Regions from separate parts of the Candidatus Allofournierella excrementavium genome, predicted to be linked through region 2. Evidence: predicted binding sites of a transcription regulator. Region 2 holds the regulator's gene; each other region holds the start of a gene.
The links. Region 2 encodes Rex, which represses fermentation and respiration genes when NADH is low (regulators of the CRP and FNR family bind a similar motif). Its sites were predicted from a motif close to ATTGTTAANNNNTTAACAAT; they were not measured.
Positions count from the first base shown of each region.

Region 1: hypB (hydrogenase nickel incorporation protein HypB) is a predicted target of Rex. The motif match lies at 3,469-3,488, and genes of this name have one in related genera.
Region 3: ACMI1Q_RS05740 (NAD(P)H-dependent oxidoreductase subunit E) is a predicted target of Rex. The motif match lies at 3,186-3,205, and genes of this name have one in related genera.

Region 1 covers NZ_DBGFPE010000023.1:22,774-28,948, forward strand. Annotated here, with positions in the region: gene ACMI1Q_RS06600 (response regulator transcription factor) at 1-606, opposite strand, end outside; gene ACMI1Q_RS06605 (sensor histidine kinase) at 603-2,549, opposite strand; gene ACMI1Q_RS06610 (FadR/GntR family transcriptional regulator) at 2,629-3,336, opposite strand; gene hypB (hydrogenase nickel incorporation protein HypB) at 3,551-4,249, shown strand; gene ACMI1Q_RS06620 (FAD-dependent oxidoreductase) at 4,242-6,175, shown strand, end outside.
Region 2 covers NZ_DBGFPE010000042.1:15,430-21,604, forward strand. Annotated here, with positions in the region: gene ACMI1Q_RS10000 (DNA translocase FtsK) at 1-198, opposite strand, end outside; gene ACMI1Q_RS10005 (GNAT family N-acetyltransferase) at 384-833, opposite strand; gene ACMI1Q_RS10010 (ClpP family protease) at 1,106-1,810, opposite strand; gene ACMI1Q_RS10015 (redox-sensing transcriptional repressor Rex) at 2,071-2,721, shown strand; gene ACMI1Q_RS10020 (thymidine kinase) at 2,753-3,370, shown strand; gene ACMI1Q_RS10025 (TetR/AcrR family transcriptional regulator) at 3,506-4,132, shown strand; gene ACMI1Q_RS10030 (hypothetical protein) at 4,282-4,767, shown strand; gene ACMI1Q_RS10035 (hypothetical protein) at 4,775-4,960, shown strand; gene ACMI1Q_RS10040 (DUF1266 domain-containing protein) at 4,947-6,119, shown strand.
Region 3 covers NZ_DBGFPE010000017.1:84,548-90,722, reverse strand. Annotated here, with positions in the region: gene ACMI1Q_RS05755 (NADH-ubiquinone oxidoreductase-F iron-sulfur binding region domain-containing protein) at 1-1,654, opposite strand, end outside; gene ACMI1Q_RS05750 ((2Fe-2S) ferredoxin domain-containing protein) at 1,668-2,045, opposite strand; gene ACMI1Q_RS05745 (ATP-binding protein) at 2,052-2,600, opposite strand; gene ACMI1Q_RS05740 (NAD(P)H-dependent oxidoreductase subunit E) at 2,623-3,117, opposite strand; gene ACMI1Q_RS05735 (DRTGG domain-containing protein) at 3,365-3,715, shown strand; gene ACMI1Q_RS05730 (ATP-binding protein) at 3,712-4,137, shown strand; gene ACMI1Q_RS05725 ([Fe-Fe] hydrogenase large subunit C-terminal domain-containing protein) at 4,175-5,461, shown strand; gene ACMI1Q_RS05720 (hypothetical protein) at 5,458-5,787, shown strand; gene ACMI1Q_RS05715 (PHP domain-containing protein) at 5,810-6,175, shown strand, end outside.

The DNA of each region.
Region 1 (6,175 bases), on a different contig from region 2:
GCTCCTCAGTTTTTTGCGCAGGCGGGAAACAAGAGTCCACAGGGCGCTGTTCTCCTGGTCCGCGCCGTCGCCCCACACCTCCCGCGCCAACTCGCTGCTGGGCACCCGGCGCTCGGCGTTTTGGGCCAGCAGCAAAAGCACGGTGAATTCCTTTTGGGTGAGCTGGATGTCCTGCCCGTTCACGAATCCGGTCAGAGAAACCGTGTCCAGCCGCAGGCATCCGTAGGAGACATGGCGGCGGTTGTCGTTTCTCTCCCGCAGGCGGGCCTCCACCCGGGCCACGAACACCTCCAGGTCGTAGGGTTTGGACAGATAATCGTCGCCCCCGGCGCGAAGGCCCTCCACCACGTCCTGGTTTTCACCCAGGGCGGTGAGGAACAGAATGGGCACATGGTACTGTTTTTTCAGCTCTCGGCACAAATCCAGACCGTTTGCGTCGGGCAGCATGATGTCCAGCACGATGAGGTCCACCGGATGCCATTGAAGGTGCCCGCGCGCCTCGGCGGCGGTGGACGCCCTCAGCACCTCATAGCCCCGCAGGCCCAGCACTTCGGCGTTGATGCGCAGGATGTGGGGGTTGTCCTCCACCAGCAGGATGGTGTTCATTGCCGTTTCGCCTCCTTCAAAACCGTAAAGGCCATCGTGGTGCCGCCGGGACCGGTGCGTTCCACCCATATCTCGCCGCCGTGGGCTTCCACCGCCTCCCGGCAGATCGTCAGCCCCAGGCCGCTGCCGCCGCCGCTGCTGACGCCCTGTTCAAAAATGTGGGGCAAAAGCGCCGGGTCGATGCCGCAGCCGGTGTCCGCCACGCGGAACAGCACAACGTTCTTCTGCCCAACGTCCTCGGCGCTGATGGTGATCTGGCCGTTTTGGGTGTTCTTGCTGGCGTTCACCACCAGATTGATGAAAATTTGCAGCAGCATCTCAAAGTTGCCGTGCACCTGCCACGGCCCGCAGGGCAGCACCTGCACCGTGTTGTTGTTTTTCACGCACATGGGCACGGCGATGGCGCCCACGCTTTCCAGAAGTTCCTCCGCCTTCACCGGGCCAAAGCTCAGCTCGCTCTTGCGCCCGTAGGAGTACTCCATCAGCCGGGTCACCATGTTTGCCAGCCGCTGGGCTTCCTGCTGGATGGTTTTGAGGTTGGCGGAGGCTTCCTCGGTGACGCGGCCCGCCGCCAGCTGCATGCCGGTGAGCTGTGCATAGCCGGAGATGACCGTCAGCGGCGTTTTCAGCTCGTGGGCCACCTTGTGCAAAAAATCCATGTTCAACTGGTTCATTTTTTCCAGCATCTCGCTGCGGCTGCGGCTGGCGATCAGCTCCGCCTCCTGCCGCTGGCCCCGCAGGCTCATGGCCGCCGCATTGAGGAACACAAAGCCCAGCATGCCGCAGGCGGTGGCGCCGTAACGGGTGATCTGGGCGCTGCGCCCTGTCATGAGCGCCTCGTAGGCCAGCCCCGTCAGCAGCAAAACAAACCCCAGAAGCACCAGCACGTCCGCCGGTTCCAGTTTTTTCCGTCGCAGATAGACCCGCGCGACGCCAAACGCCAGATACGCGAGATAGGGAACGGACAGATAGTACACCAGGGTGGAAACGGTGACCAGCTCCCGGGTGGGCAGCAGGCAGATGAGCACGCCCGCCGCCGCAGCCATTCCCAGATAGGCCCACAGCGGCCCCTGGGCGCTGGCCTTCCAATACTGGCATTTCAACATCAGCAGAACGCAGACCGGCATGAGCATGACGATGAGAATCAGCGCCCGGTAGGCCAGATACCAGGAGGTGTCTGGCGCCAGCAGATGGACCACAAAGAAGTTCTGGTCCCGCAGGGCCGTCAGCACACAGCACAGGGCAAGGCAGAGAAAGCTGGGTTTATTCCGCACCGCCGCGCTGAGCAGAAAGTAGGCCGCCAGCAGCAGAAGGCCGCCGCTGAGGGCCAGGGACACAAGGTCGCCCGCCGCCTTGAATTCCTCGATGTTCTGCGGTGTGGAAAGCTCGAAGGGCGGGATGTGGCCGCCGTCGTTGTGGACGTAATTGGAATATTGAACGATGAGTTCGATCTCGCCGCCTGTGCCGGAGAAGAGCGGAACGGTCATGTAGCCCACCCGGGGCACAAAGCTTTCCTCTGTTTCGGCCACCTGCCCGTATTCCGCCGCCTGCACCCCGTTCACAAAGATGCGGGCGGCATAGTCCGGCGAGAAACCGCAGATAGAGTAATACTGGTTGGGCCGGGCCAGGATGCGCAGCCGGTGGGTGCCGCAGGACCAGTCGGAGGGGGATGCGTCCTGGGCGGGCTGGCCCACGGCCCCTGCCGCGAAGTCCGCCGGGTCATACAGAGCGCCGGGGTAGAATTCCCACTGCCCGTCCACTGCGTAGATATTGGAGGCGACATCCAGCCGGCGGACGTCCAGAACGCCGTTCTCCACGGTTATATCCTTTGCGGAGGCCGTGCGCCCGAAGAAGGCCGCCGCCAGAGCCAGCAGGCTGCAAGCGACCACCACGACCGGCAAAAGCCAGTGGGCCGTTTTGCGCACAACGTCCTTGAAGCCCATGGAACGTCCTCCTTTCCGCCTTTATAAATATTGTATCACATTCACCGCACCGCGCCGGAATCATTGCAAAACTGCAAAGTCACTCGTTGTAAATTTGCTGGCAACCTTCGATGGCCTCCCCCAGATAGGTCTCGATCCAGCGGCGCAGCTGGTGCTCGTCCCGGTTTTTCAGATGGGTGTAGAGAAGCTCGGTGTTGCGGCAGAGGGCCTCAATGCCGTAGCGGCGGCAAAAGCGCACCCACAACACCATGACCGGCGCGCGGAAGGAGTAATAGAACAATGGCAGGATGCTGTTGCCGCTGATGAGGGCCAGCTCATGCTGGAATTCAAAAGCACGCTCCGCCGCCTGCTGGGGCGTCTGGGCCCCGGCGATGTGGGCCACAAGGTCGCCCAGGCGGTCGATGTCCTCGTCGGTGGCGTTGCGCAGGATAAGCCCCACCGCCAGCTGTTCCAGCGCCCGGCGCACCTCCAGGATGGAGCGTATCTCCTCCCGCCCCAGGGTGCCGCCGTTGTACTCCATGATTGCGATGAGGGTGCTCAGGTTTCCGTTGCGCCGGTAGTCCGCCACAAAGGTGCCCTGGCGGGGGCGTATTTCCACAAATCCTTGCGCCGCAAGCTCCGCCAGGCCGCCGTTCACCACCGCCCGGCTCACCTGCATCTGGCGGGCCAGTTCCCGCTCGGGGGGCAGCGCCGTGCCCTGGGCCAGCTCTCCCGAAAGGATCATCCCCTGTATCTGCTTGACGAACAAATCCTTCAGACTGGGGGCCGAGAGTTTTTCAAATTCCACTGTGTCTTCCTCCTCGTATTGGTCATACCAGATACCACACCCTTATTTTACCATGCAAATGGCTGAACGCCAAGGCTGAATTTTGCGCAGAACTCCGAAAAAATCGGCATCTATTGACCTTCTTTGCAGGATAATGTTATTCTTTTAACGTTCAGCCCGGGCCGGGCTTTCTTTCTGGCCCGACCACCGATATGACCCATGGAGTGTGAGAGAATTGGAATCCTTTAAAATTCTTGAGATTCGCCAGAGCGTGTTTGCCTCCAACGACGAGGAGGCGGCGAAACTGCGGGCGGAACTGAAGGAGAAGGGCGTGTTCCTTCTGAACCTGATGTCCAGCCCCGGCTCGGGCAAGACCACCACCCTGACCCGCACCATCGAGGCGCTGAAAGACGAAATGAAAATCGGCGTGATGGAGGCGGACATCGACTCGGACGTGGACGCCCGCACCATCTCGGCGGCGGGTGCAAAGGCCATTCAGCTGCACACCGGCGGCATGTGCCACCTGGACGCGGGCATGACCCGCCAGGGCCTGGAGGGCCTGGGCACCGGGGACGTGGAACTGGCCATTCTGGAGAATGTGGGCAATCTGGTCTGCCCTGCCGAGTTCGACACCGGCGCAGTGAAGAACGCCATGATTTTGTCCGTGCCCGAAGGACACGACAAACCCCTGAAGTACCCGCTGATGTTCCAGGTGTGCGACGTGGTGCTGGTGAACAAGATGGACGTTCTGCCCTACTTCAACTTTGACCTGGAAAAATGCACCGAGTATGTGAAGATGCGCAACCCCAAGGCCCAGGTCATCCCCATCTGCGCCGCCACCGGCGAGGGGATGGACGCCTGGTACGGCTGGCTGCGCCGGGAAGTGCGCGCCTGGCGGGGCGAAGAAACGAAAAAGGAGAACGGCCATGAGTGAGACCCATTTTCCCCTGGACGAGAGCAAGCTGTCCTTTGAGATTCCCCGGGACGAACAGCCCCGGGAGAAGATTTTGAAACTGGGGCGGAAAATCACCGACCGCATCCCCGCCAAATTGAAGGGCGTGACCGGCGACGACCCGGAATACTGGGGTCTGGCGGGCCTTGTGACCGACGAGATGGCGGACGTGGCCCTCAAGATGGAGGTCCGCAAGCCCATGACGCTGCCCCAGCTGGTGAAGGCCACCGGCAGGAGCGCCGAGGAATTGGAACCGCTGCTCTATCAGATGAGCTACATCGGCCTGCTGGAGTACAACTGGGAGAACGAGCGGCACGAAAAGCAGTACGTTCTGCCTATGTTCGTGCCGGGCAGCGCCGAGTTCTTCAACATGCAGAAGCACCAAATTGAGGAGCACCCGGAGGTGACCGCCTTCTTTGAGCGGATGACCTTTCTGCCGCTGGAGCACATCCCCGCCATGGTGCCCCCCGGGGGCGCGGGCATCGGCATGCACGTCATCCCGGTGGAGAAGGCCATCGAGACCGAGAACCAGTCGGTGGACATCGAGCACATCAGCCACTGGCTGAAAAAGTACGACGGCAAGTACGCCGCCAGCCCCTGCAGCTGCCGCATGAGCCGGGCAAAGCTGGGCGAGGGCTGCGGCGACGACCCGGAGGACTGGTGCATCGGCGTGGGCGACATGGCGGACTATCTGGTGGAGACCAAAAAGGGCCACTATGTGGACTACGACGAGGTGCTGCGCATCCTGAAGCGGGCCGAGGACAACGGCTTCGTGCACCAGATCACCAACATCGATGGCGAGAACAAGATCTTCGCCATCTGCAACTGCAACGTGAACGTCTGCAACGCGCTGCGGCTGAGCCAGATGTTCAACACCCCCAACCTGGGCCGCTCGGCCTATGTGGCCCACGTGACCACCGAGAACTGCGTGGCCTGCGGGCGCTGTGTGGAGTTCTGCCCCGCGGGCGCGGTGAAGCTGGGCCAGAAGCTGTGCACCAAGGACGGGCCTGTGGAGTACCCCCGGATGGAGGACCCCGCTGTGACCCCCTGGGGCCCGGAGAAATGGACGGTGGACTACCGGGACAAAAACCGCGTCAACTGCCACGACACCGGCACCGCCCCCTGCAAGACCGCCTGCCCCGCCCACATCGCGGTGCAGGGCTATCTGAAGATGGCGGCCCAGGGGCGCTACACCGAGGCGCTGGCCCTCATCAAGAAGGAGAACCCCTTCCCCGCCGTCTGCGGCCGGGTATGCAACCGCCGCTGTGAGGACGCCTGCACCCGCGGCAGCGTGGACTCCGCCGTGGCCATCGACGCGGTAAAGAAATTCATCGCCCAGAAGGACCTGGACGCCGCCACCCGCTACATCCCGCCCGTCGTGCCCGCCAGCACCGGCGAGGGTTTCAGCGAGAAAATCGCCATCATCGGCGCGGGCCCCGCGGGCCTTTCCTGCGCCTTCTATCTGGCGGAAAAGGGCTACACGCCCACCGTGTTCGAGAAGAACGCCCGGCCCGGCGGCATGCTGGTGTACGGCATCCCCTCCTACAAGCTGGAAAAAGACGTGGTGGAGGCGGAAATCGAGGTCATCCGCGCCATGGGCGTGGACATCCGCTGCGGCGTGGAAGTGGGCAAAGACGTGACCCTGGATCAGCTGCGGGCCGAAGGCTACAAGGCCTTCTACATCGCCATCGGCTGCCAGGGTGGACGCAAGGCCGGCGTGCCCGGCGAGGATGCCGAGGGCGTGTTCACCGCGGTGGACTTCCTGCACGCGGTGGCGGAGAACGAGCACACCCCGGCGGCAAAGCGCACCGTGGTCATCGGCGGCGGCAACGTGGCCATCGACGCGGCCCGCAGCGCCCGCCGCTGCGGCGCGGAAGAAGTTTCCATGTTCTGCCTGGAGGCCAAGGA
Region 2 (6,175 bases):
CATGCCCAGGCCGAACACGCCGAACAGCGCGGCGCGCATCCAGGCCCAGGCGGATTCGCCTTCCACGAAGATCATGGCCACCAGAACGGCGCCCAAGCCAAAAAGCAGGATGCTCCAGCTTTGGGCAATGTCCGGCTGGGGCCTGCGCCGCCGGCTGCCGGAGCCGTTTTTTCGGGTCGAAGTTTTCTTTGTCGCCATAGTGTTTTTGTATCCTCTTTCGCCTTGCGTTGGTATCGTTCGCCGCGGGGCGTCTGCCCACGCGGCGCGGAATGCTTAACTTAATTATTTTACCATCAACCGGGCGAATTGTAAAACCCAAATTTGGCGAACGGGGGCCCCCGAAAATGGAAGCGCCGGGGCGTTTTGCCACGGGCAAAGCTCGTTTATCGCCGCAGGTTCAGCACAAGTTCCACTTCATCTTCAAACACCGCCCCGGTCGGCACAAAGCCTTTGTTTCTGTAAAGGCCCAGCGCCCGGGCATTGTCTTTGCTGCAGGTCAAAACCACCCGGTCCGAAGCTCCGAAAGGCTTTGTTTTGATGTATGCAAGCACCTGGTCCAGGGCGGCGCTTCCATACCCCAGCCCTTGGTGCGACGCATCGATCATCATGTGCCATATATCGTATTCCGGGACATCATAGTCGTAGATCACCATCACATAGCCGACCATCGTATCATTTTCATAGATGCCGAAGGGCTGGCATTGCTGCCTGTAAACATACGCCTGGGCAAGGCTGCGGATGGGGTGTGAAACGAAGCGCTCCTGTTCGGGCGCAAGTTTCAAATTGAACGCTTCCACAAAATTTTCTTCGGTGATTTTTTCAAGATGGGTCATAAATACCTCCACAAATCATTCCTGGTTCATCTGCAAACTGATTTTGCGCGAACATCTTGTGAAGGGCAGCAGACCGCATAAAAAAAGCCGCGGCAAACAAGCCGCGGCAAAGCCTATGAAGCACTCACAATGCGACCGGGGCCCTCAAAAGATATTCAGCTCGTGCATTCGTTCCGCTGTTTTTCATAGTTGAGCACCCCGCTTTCTATCTGGATTTATTTCATCATAAACCCCGTCCTCAAAAATGTCAACAATGGAAAGCGCCGGGGCCTTCAGCCCCGGCGTTCGATCTCGCCATACAGGTAATCCAGCGCGTCGTTCAAACTGCCCAGCTGGTCGATCAGGCCCTCGTGCACCGCCTGCTGGCCGGTGAGCACCGTGCCCACATCCATCACCAGCTCGCCGGTGTGCATCATCAGTTCCACAAAGCGTTCCTTGCTGATCTTCGAGTGGCTCTCCACAAAACCGGCGATGCGCTCCTGCATCTGCTCGAAATAGCGCATGGTCTGGGGCACGCCCAGCACCAGCCCGGAATGGCGCACCGGGTGGATGGTCATGGTGGCGGTGGGCACGATGAAACTGCGCCGACCGCTGACCGCCAGCGGGATGCCGATGGAGTGGCCGCCGCCCAGCACCAGCGTGGCGCTGGGCTTGCTGACCCCGCTGATGAGTTCTGAGAGGGCCAGGCCCGCCTCCACGTCGCCGCCCACCGTATTCAGGATGACCAGCAGCGCCTCGATGTCCGGGTCCTCCTCGATGGCCACCAGCTGGGGGATCACGTGCTCGTATTTGGTCACCTTCTGGCTCTGGTCCGCGCTGACGTGGCCCTCGATCAGCCCCACCACCGTCAGGCAGTGGATGGCGTGGCGGCCCTTGGTGCGGATCACCGAGCCGGTGTCCATCATATATTCCTGTTCCAGTTTTTCCTGCTCCACCTGCGCATCGGTGGGCGGCTGCTTGTTCTCGTTCGGTTCCATGGCTTTGTGCGCCTCCTTTTCGGTCTTCCCTGACAGTGTTCCCCCCTTCGGGCCTCAGTTATACAAAAAGACGCAGTGTGTTCAAAAACTTTGTATTCTGTTTGACAAAGCCGCTTCAAAGATTATACTATATAAAAAGGGCGTCTGTTTTCGGCGCTTTGCCCCGGTCTGTGGTCCGCAGCACAGCCGGGCCGGGGAATAAAAAGCGGCCTGCTGCTGCTTTGCCTTTTGCAAGCCACGCTTGAAGAATCTGATAAAAGATGGTGAAACGAATGAACAACTCTCAGGGCAAGGTATCACTGCCGGTCATCAAACGGCTGCCGAAGTACTACCGCTACATCGCGCAGCTGCACAAATCCGGCGTGGCGACAATTTCTTCCAGCGAACTGGCCCGCATGATGGGCACCACCGCCAGCCAGGTCCGGCAGGACTTCAACTGCTTCGGCGGCTTCGGGCAGCAGGGCATCGGCTACAATGTGGAAGTGCTGGAAAAAGAGATCGGCCATCTTCTGTTCGGCCACGGCGAAAAGCTGCCCACCATCCTGCTGGGCGCCGGCCGCCTGGGCACCGCCGTGTCCCGCTTTCTGACCACCGACACCAACGGCTACAACCTGCTGGCGGTGTTCGACATCCGTCAGGAACTGGTGGGGCACGATTTGGACGGTGTGCCCATTCATCACATCGACGAACTGGACGAGTTCTGCAAGGCCAACCACCCCACCGTTGCGGTGCTGTGCCTGCCCCGGGAGAGCGCGAAGGAAGTTTCCGGCCAGCTGGTAGAGCTGGGCATCAAGGGCTTCTGGAATTTCAGCCACTATGACCTCTCCGTCGCCTACCCCAACGTCACTGTGGAGAACGCCCACCTGGGCGACAGCCTGATGAGCCTGGGGTACCGGCTGCGCAACAAATAAACACCACAACGAAAGTGAGCGTCCCTCGTTTATGGCTAAACTTTATTACCGCTACGGCGCGATGAACAGCGGCAAAAGCACCGCTCTGATGCAGGTGGCATTCAACTACGAAGAGCGGGGCATGCGGGTGTTCATCCTCAAGCCCAGCATCGACACAAAGGGCGGAGAATGCCTGCTCAGCCGCCTGGGCGTGAGCCGCCCGGTGGACAAGGCCGTCACCCCCGACATGGACGTGTTCGAGCTGGTAAAACAGGAGGCGGCCCGCGGCGACAAGCCCCTGGCCTGCGTGCTCACCGACGAGAGCCAGTTTTTCACCCCCCAGCAGGCGGAACAGCTGTTCATGGTGACCGTGAAGCTGAACATCCCCGTCATCGCCTACGGTCTGCGCACCGACTTCTCCATGCAGGGGTTCCCCGGCTCCACCCGCCTTCTGGAACTGGCCCACGCCATTGAGGAGATGAAGACCATCTGCACCTGCGGGCGCAAAGCCACCTGCAACGGGCGCAAGGTGAACGGCGAATTCGTGTTCGAGGGCGACCAGGTGGCCATCGACCAGGAGAACAACGTGGAATACCAGAGCCTTTGCGCGCAATGCTATTTTGCCGAGCGGGAAAAGTTCTATCAGCGGCATCCCAAAGTCCGCGTTTGACCTGCCTCCAGTTTTGTTGCAGACACCAGCCGGGAACCGAAGTTCCCGGCTGGTTTTTCTTGTGTTTTTTCCGTCCTCATGCTACAATAAAAACAAATCCGCAATTTGTGTTTTTATCATAAGGGAGGTGCCGGCATGCCGAAGGTGGCCTATTCCGAGGCGCAGCGGGAACAGATCCGCAGGGATCTTGTGGCCGTGGGCCTGGAACTGATGACAAAGCAGGGCATCCAGCACACCACGGTGGAGCAGATCTATCAGAAGGTGGGCATCTCCCGTTCCTTTTTCTACACCTTCTTCCCCACCAAGGAGGACCTGGTGGTGGAGATGCTCTATCTCCAGCAGCCCAGGGTGGTGGCGTATGCCCGGCAGCTGCTGGCCGACCCCAAGCTGGACTGGCGGCAGGCCGTCACCAGATTTCTTCGCATCTGCTGCTACGGTGAGCGCAACGGCATCGCGGTGCTCACGGTGGAAGAGCAGCAGAAGATTTTCCACCGCCTGTCTCCCGAGAGCTATCAGTCTTTCCGGGAAAAACAGCAGCGGCTGTTCGGACAGCTGATGGAAATTTTCGGTGTGCGCCCCACTCCCGAGCGCATCAGCCTGTTCACCAATCTCTGTCTTGCGGTGATGGTCATCCAGCGGGCCATCCCCGGCAGCCTTCCCCTGCTTGTCCCCGAGGCGGCGGAGGCCACCATCGATGTGCAGATAAACTCGATCGTGGACTGGCTGGCTTCCCTGCGCGCCCAGGACGCCCAAAACCAATAACTTTGCGGCCCGTTTGGCCCCTTTTGGCGGTGTTTTTCAAACGGGCCATTCTTCAGCTCGCAATAAAGACAAATTCAAGATTTTATCTTTATACAGAATTTTCTCCGTCTTGCGGCGGAGAGATAATAAACACTCAGGAGGATTTTGAAATGGGAATTTTCAGCAAGCTGTTCAAGGGCCCGGAGATCGACATGGAAAAGAGCGCCGCCAACGCCAAAAAGATGCGGGCGCTGTTTGACCATGTGGTGGAGGGCGGCAGTGAATACCGGCTCATTTTCGGCTACACCGAGGATGTGAGCCGCTTCAACTACGGCTTTGTCCACGGCAGCAAGACCAAGATCGGCAATCTCATCGTTGGCTGGAACGAGGCACAGGAAACCATCGTGGTGGTGCCCACCGTGCCTGACCTTTCCGGCTGCGGCGACCCCACTTTCTACCGCCGCGCCGACATTTTGAAGGCCTATCGGAACAAATATCCCACCGACGCTTTTGTCATTTACCCGGACAAGCGGGGCTACATCGCCATCAACGCCTACGACTGGCTGGAGGACGAGAGCCTGTACGTCTATGTGTCCCAGGACGAGGAACTGGCCGCCTTCACCGAGTTCTTTATGAACCGCTTTGCGAAGAAGTGAGGCTGTGATGCCCTGGGACGAGCTTTTCTGGATGTTTGTCCTGCTCACGGTGCTGGCAATTTTCGGGCAGCTGTGGTTCCATTTTGTGGATTCACTGCTGGAGCGGGCAAAGCGCCTGCTGTTCCGCCGCGGGCAGCCGCCGGTCTGGCACACGCTGCCCGGCGAAAAGGAGGATGACGATGGACATCAATGAAATCATGAACCGCGCGAAGGCCGCGCAGGCGCAGGCTCTGGCAAGTCTGCACGAAACGGAGGAAAAAGCCGATGCTCTGGCCAGCTCTTCTTCCCCTGAACCGGCCGCCCCGCCGGAGGAAGCCGCCGCCCGGGAGGCAGAACAGATGGCCGCGAACGCCCGGCGGCAGGTGGAGATCCTCGGGCAGGTGTTCGACGGCCAGACGATGGCACAGATGGCGGCGAATGAGGAACAGCTGCAACAGATGATGGAGCAGCGGGTGGCCGAAGCCGCTTCTGCCAGCACCGAAGCCGTAATGAACCAGCTGTTCGGCGAGGACATGGGCGTGCTGGCCGCCGCACTGGAGACCCTTGCCATGGACAACAACTGTGAAGGAGAAGGCCTTGACGAAGAAGAAGAGACCGATGACGCTCTCTACGCTCTGCTGGACGAGACCATGGCGCGGCTGGAGGCTCTGCCCGAGCCCGCTCCCGTGGAATACGGCAGAGACCCGGCACTTTGGGGCCGGTTCGGCATCCTGCTCTCGGGCATCGTGTCCACCCTCAACGACCACAGCCTGGACGGGCTGGACGTGGAGGAACACATCCCCGTGCTGGAACAGCAGGTCCTGTCGGTGGTGCGCCGCTCCTGGGGCATCGATGGGCGGGGCGGCCTTTTGGAAACTCTCCGCTACCTGAGCCAGGGCGGATACACCGAGCGCTACCGCTTTTACTGTGAGGCGGAAACGCCGGAGGAGCTGATGACCGGCGACGAGGACGAGGACGACCGGGAGGGCGTTGTCCGCGCCTGGGCCTTTGCCCAACACTACAAGGGACGGTACTCCCCTGCCTTCATGGCCGGCTGGGACGTGGGCCGTGCCGCCATGCTGGCCCGCTGGGGCAGCTACCTGGGCTGGATCACCCCGGAAGAGGCCCAGGGCATCCTGTGGGACCTGGCACAGCGGGCCGCCCAGGACCTGGGCGACTGGCGAGAATTCGCCCAGTCCTATCTCTTCGGCGGCCTGATGTGGAAGCTGCTCTGCAACAGTCCCGCGGCAGGATACCTGGGCTATCTGGCCGACGCGGCCACCACCCTTCTGGTGGGCAAGGCCGACGGTTCCGGCGGCCAGTGGCGCGACTTTGCCTGGCCCGCCCGGCGCAGGCTGGGATTCACCCTGTAACATAAAAGCAAACAAAAAGCCCCTTTGCGAAAGTTCCGCAAAGGGGCTTTGCTTTA
Region 3 (6,175 bases), on a different contig from region 2:
AGCCGCGGCACTTCGTCTCGTCGATCTTATAGGTCAGCAGGGCTTTGCACACCCCGGCGGGGCAGCGCTTGTCCTGGATGTGGGCCAGGTACTCGTCCCGGAAGTACTGCAGGGTGGAGAGCACCGGGTTCGGGGCGGTCTGGCCCAGGCCGCACAGGCTGTTCTCCTTGATGAACTGGGCCAGCTCTTCGATGCGCTCCAGATCGCGCATGGTGCCGTTGCCGCTGGTGATTTTTTCAAGCAGCTCCAAAAGGCGCTTGGTGCCCACGCGGCAGGGGGTGCACTTGCCGCAGCTCTCGTCCACCGTGAACTCCAGGAAGAACTTGGCGATGTCCACCATGCAGGTGTCCTCGTCCATGACGATGAGGCCGCCGGAGCCCATCATGCTGCCGATCTCCATCAGGTTGTCGTAGTCGATGGGGGTGTCGATGAGGCTGGCGGGGATGCAGCCGCCGGAGGGGCCGCCGGTCTGGGCGGCCTTGAACTTCTTGCCGCCGGGGATGCCGCCGCCAATTTCTTCCACGATCTCCCGCAGGGTGGTGCCCATGGGCACTTCCACCAGGCCGGTGTGTTTGATTTTGCCGCCCAGGGCGAACACCTTGGTGCCGGGGCTCTTCTCGGTGCCCATGCTGCGGAACCAGTCGGCGCCCTTCAGGATGATCTGGGGGATGTTGGCGTAGGTCTCCACGTTGTTCAGAATGGTGGGCCGGCCGAACAGGCCCTTCTTGGCGGGGAAGGGGGGACGGGGCCGCGGCTCGCCGCGCATGCCCTCGATGCTGGTCATCAGGGCGGTCTCCTCGCCGCAGACGAAGGCGCCCGCGCCCAGCTTGATGTCGATGTCAAAGGAGAAGTCGGTGCCGAAGATGTTTTTGCCCAGAAGGCCGTACTCCCGGGCCTGCTGGATGGCGGTGGACAGGCGGTTCACCGCGATGGGATACTCGGCGCGCACGTAGACATAGCCCTGGTCCGCGCCGATGGCGTAGCCGGCGATGGCCATAGCCTCGATGACGCTGTGGGGGTCGCCCTCCAGAACGCTGCGGTCCATGAACGCGCCCGGGTCGCCCTCGTCGGCGTTGCAGCAGACGTATTTTTCCACCTTGCCCCGGTCGGCGCAGGCCAGCTGCCACTTGCGCCCGGTGGGGAAGCCGCCGCCGCCGCGGCCCCGCAGGCCGGAGTCCAGCACCACCTGGATGACCTCGTCGGGGGTCATCTCGGTGAGGGCCTTGCCCAGGGCGGCGTAGCCGTCAAAGGCGATGTACTCCTCGATGTTCTCGGGGTTGATGACGCCGCAGTTGCGCAGGGCGATGCGCTTCTGCTTTTTGTAGAAGGAGGTCTCGTCCAGGCTCTTGATGGAGTTGTCCTCCGCCACCGTCTCGTTGTAGAGCAGGCGGAGCACAGGGCGGCCCTTGAGCAGGTGCTCGTTCACGATCTCCGCCACGTCCTCGGGCTTGACCATGCTGTAAAAGGTGCCCTCGGGGTAGATGACCACGATGGGGCCCAAAGCGCACAGGCCGAAGCACCCGGTGCGGATGACCTTGACCTCGTTTTCCAGACCGGCGGTTACGATCTCCGCCTCGAAGGCAGCGGCCACCTTGTCGCTGCCGGACGAGGTGCAGCCGGTGCCGCCGCAGATCATGACATGACTTCTGTACATTGGCTCTGCCTCCTTATTCTTCCGTGCCGGCCTGGCCGATGGTGTATTCGGTGACCACATGCCCGCCCACCAGATGTTCCGCCACCACGCGGGCGGCCTTCTCGGGGGTCATGTGGACGTAGGTCACCTTCTCCTGCCCGGGCACAAAGACCTCCACCACCGGCTCATACTTGCAGATGCCGATGCAGCCGGTCTGGGTGACCATGATGCCGGAAAGCCCCCGGCGGGCCACTTCTTCGGTGAAGGCGTTCAGCACAGGGCGCGCGCCCATGGCGATGCCGCAGGTGGCCATGCCCACCTGCACGCGGATGGGGTTTTCGCCCGGCTCGCGGGTATTCACGGTCTGACGCATCCGGTCCCGGATGGCCGCCAGTTCCTGCAAACTCTTCATACAGCGTTACTCCTTTTTCAAAATCTCACGGATGTTCTCGGCCAGATACTCCCGCAGCCACAGGGCCACTTCGGGCTCGGCCAGGCTCACCCCGCCCAGGATGTCCCGCATCTCGCGGGTGTCGGCGCAAAAGCGCCCGCCCGGGCCGGCGAGGGTGAACACGAAATCAATGTCCGGGCTGCACTGCACAAGGCCCGCCACGCTGGCGGCCACGTCCCCCAGGGGCGGCATGTCGATGTGGTCGGTGCAGAAAAGCGCTGTCACCGCGGTGCCCTTGCCCTCTTCGCTTTCCAGCGTCAGCTGCCCGCCGGTGAGCTCGGCCGCCATCTTCAGAAAAGGCAGCCCCAGCCCCACCTTGCGGCTGGTGCGGCTGGTGCAGAAGGGGTCGGTGACCCGTTTCGCCAGCTCCGGGTCCATGCCTTTGCCGTCGTCGATGATGGCAAGGCGCAGGCGGCGGGCTTCTTCGTCCACCGAGAGTTCGATGCGCACCAGCTTCGCGCCGGCGGCCACCGAGTTCTCGGCCACGTCCAACAGGTTCATCGAAAGTTCCTGCACCGCGCGCCCTCCTTTGGCCTCGTCAGTCGGGGTATTTTGCCAGGATGCCGTCCAGGTCGTCCACCGTCAGGCGGCCGTAAACGTCGTCGTTCACCATAAGTACGGGGGCCAGGCCGCAGGCGCCCACGCAGCGGCAGGCGTCCAGGCTGAACTTGCCGTCCGCCGTGCACTCGCCGCCGGCGATGCCCAGCTTCTCCTGCAATTTCTCGTACAGCTTGCCGCTGCCCTTCACGTAGCAGGCGGTGCCCAGGCACACGCTGATGCGGTATTTGCCCTTGGGCGTCAGGCTGAACTGGGAGTAGAAGGTGGCCACGCCGTAAATTTCGGCCAGGGGCTTGCCCAGCGCTTCAGCCACCATGCGCTGCACCTCGATGGGCAGATAGCCGTAGATCTCCTGGGCCTTCTGCAAGGCGGGCATCACCACGCCCGGCGTGTCTTTGTTCTCGTCGAGCCAGGCTTTCAACTGCCCTTCCTGCTCGGGTGTGCCGGAAAACGGCACGGTGGAAAAGTGCCTCATAGTATCCCTCCTGAAGGTCTTTCACGGGGGCAGCGGTCCCTGCCCATATGCTTCCATTATACCAGAAGGCTGTTATAAATTAAACAAATAAACACCGGAAAGTCGTATAAAATTGCAGCGCGAGTTGACAAAAAACTGTTGAAAATGTCACGGTCCGACCCTTGCCAGGGGGTGGGGCATCTTTTATAATAAAGAAAAGGAGGCGGCCGGCCGGGCCGCCCGAGGGGAAAAGAGGGGAGGGTCTGTAATGACCATCAAAGAGGTGAAAGACATTCTGAATGCGCGGCTGCACACGCCCGGCGCGGATCTGGACGTTCAGGTGCACGCGGCCTGCGGCAGCGACATGATGAGCGACGTGCTGGCCTATGTGAAGGACCAGGCGGTGCTGCTCACCGGGCTGAACAACCCCCAGGTGGTGCGCACCGCCGAGATGATGGACATGGTGTGCATCGTGTTCGTGCGGGGCAAGCAGCCCCAGGAGCAGATCGTGGAAATGGCGGCGGCGCGGGGCATGGCGGTGCTCTCCACCGACCTGCCCATGTTCGCGGCCTGCGGCAGGCTCTATGAACAGGGCCTGCGGGGAGGAGAGATGGCATGAGCGAACCCATCCGGCTGGAATACACCGTGCCCGGCGACGACTTTGCCCGGGCGGGGGAGGCCAGCGCCGACCTGAAGGCCACCCTGAAAAAGCTGGGCGTGCCCGCGGCGGCGGTGCGGCGCATCTCCATCGCCCTCTATGAAGGGGAGATAAACCTTGCCATCCACGCGGGGGGCGGGCGCATCGACGTGGCCATCGGCGACGACGACGTGCAGATGGTCCTCTCGGACCAGGGGCCCGGCATCCCGGACGTGGAGCAGGCTATGCAGGAGGGCTTTTCCACCGCCAGCGCCGAGGTGCGCAGCCTGGGCTTCGGGGCGGGCATGGGCCTGCCCAACATGAAGCGCTACACCGACGAGTTCGAAATCCAGTCCACCGTGGGGGTGGGCACCACCATCACCATGCGGGTGAACATCGACTGAAGGGGCGGCCCGGCGCGGGCCGTTTTTGGAGGAGACCATGGACCAATTCGTGCATTCGGTCACGCTGGAAAAGCGTCTGTGCAACGGCTGCACCAACTGCATCAAGCGCTGCCCCACCCAGGCCATCCGGGTGCGGGAGGGCAAGGCGGTGATCGAGGCGGAGCGCTGCATCGACTGCGGCGAGTGCATCCGGCTTTGCCCCCACCGGGCCAAGCGGGCGGTGAGCGACCCGCTGGCGCTGCTGGGGCATTTCGAGTACCGGGTGGCCATCGTGCCGCCCAGCCTGTATGTGCAGTACAACCACCAGAAAAACCAGGACATGGTGCTGGACGCATTGTGCCGCGCGGGATTTGACGACGTGTTCGAGGAGGCGGCGGCCTCCGAGCTCATCAGCGACGCTACCAGCCGCATCATGGCCACCGGCGGCGCGGCGCGGCCGGTCATCAGCTCCGCCTGCCCGGCGGTGACCCGGCTCATCCGGGTGCGCTTTCCCGAACTGATCGACCACATGCTGCCGCTGGTGCCGCCCATGGAGCTGGCGGCCCGCATGGCCAAGAAAAAGGCGGCGGAAAAGACCGGCCTGCCCGAAGAAAAGATAGGCTGCATCGCCATCGTGCCCTGCCCGGCCAAGGTCACCATGCGCCGGGCCCCGGTGGGCAGCAGCCGCAGCGCCCTGGACGGGGCGGTGTCGGTGACGGAAATTTACCCCAAGCTGCTGGCCCTGCTGGACGGCAGCCGCACCCCGCCCCACCGGGCCACAGCGGGCGCGGCGGGCCTTGCCTGGGCGTCCAGCGGCGGCGAGGCGCTGGGCCTTTCCGGGGTGGAGAACCATCTGGTGGCCGACGGCATGGAGAGCATCATCCGGGTGCTGGAAGACCTGGAGGACGAAAAATACGACCAGATCGACTTTGTGGAGCTGCGGGCTTGCCCCGGCGGGTGCCTGGGCGGCTCTTTGCAGCTGGAAAACCCCTACATCGCCCGCACCAAACTCAAGCGGATGCAGCGCACGGTGGCGGGCACGGTGAACCGCCTTGCGGGCGGCATCCCCACCGAGATGCTGTGGGACACCGACCTCACCTATGCCCCGGTGCTGGAGCTGGGGGCCACCCGGGGCGAGCGGTTCGAGCGCTACAACCGGATGCAGACCATCCTCAAGACCCTGCCGGGGTTGGACTGCGGCGCCTGCGGCGCGCCCAGCTGCGAGGCGCTGGCGGAGGACGTGGTGCGGGGCACCGGCCAGGTGACCGACTGCGTGCTGCTGCGCTGCCGCCAGCTGGAAGCCCGGCTGAAAGCCAGAGAGAGAAAAGGAGGGGCGGGGGAATGAACACGAAAGACCTGCCCGCGGTGTGCGGTTTTGAGCCGCTGGTGCCCGGCGAGGAGAGAGAGATCGAAGGTATCTTCACCGGCGACCTGCTCAGCTGGGCCATGGGCCGGGCCAAGGAAGGGGACGCCTGGTTCACCGTGATGGGCAACGTGAACGCGGTGGCGGTGGCCTCGCTGGCGGACTGCGCCTGCATCGTGCTGTGCCACGGCGCGCAGCTGGACGAGGTGGCCCGCCAGCGGGCACAGGAGAACGGGGTGCAGGTGCTGGCCACCGGCCTGCCGGAATTCGAGGCAAGCCTGACCCTGGCAAAAGCCATGGGACTTTGAACGGGAAGGGGGAGAACAGGCCATGCGGTACGACCTGCATCTGCACACCTGCCTTTCCCCCTGCGCCGACCGGGACATGACCCCCGCCACCGTGGCGGGGCTGGCAAAGCTGGCGGGGGCCGAGCTCATCGCCATCACCGACCACAACAGCGCCCTCAACCTGCCCGCCGCCGAAAAGGCCTGCCGGGAGTACGGCCTGCGCCTTCTGCCGGGGCTGGAGGTCACCACCGCCGAGGAGCTGCATCTGCTTTGCTATTTCAAAACGGTGGAGGCGGCGCTGGAATACGGGCGTGAGCTTTACGCCGCCCTGCCGGCGCTGCCCTGCGACCCGGTGATCTGGGGCGAGCAGTGGGTGACGGACGAGGAGGACCGGGTGCTGGACAAGGTG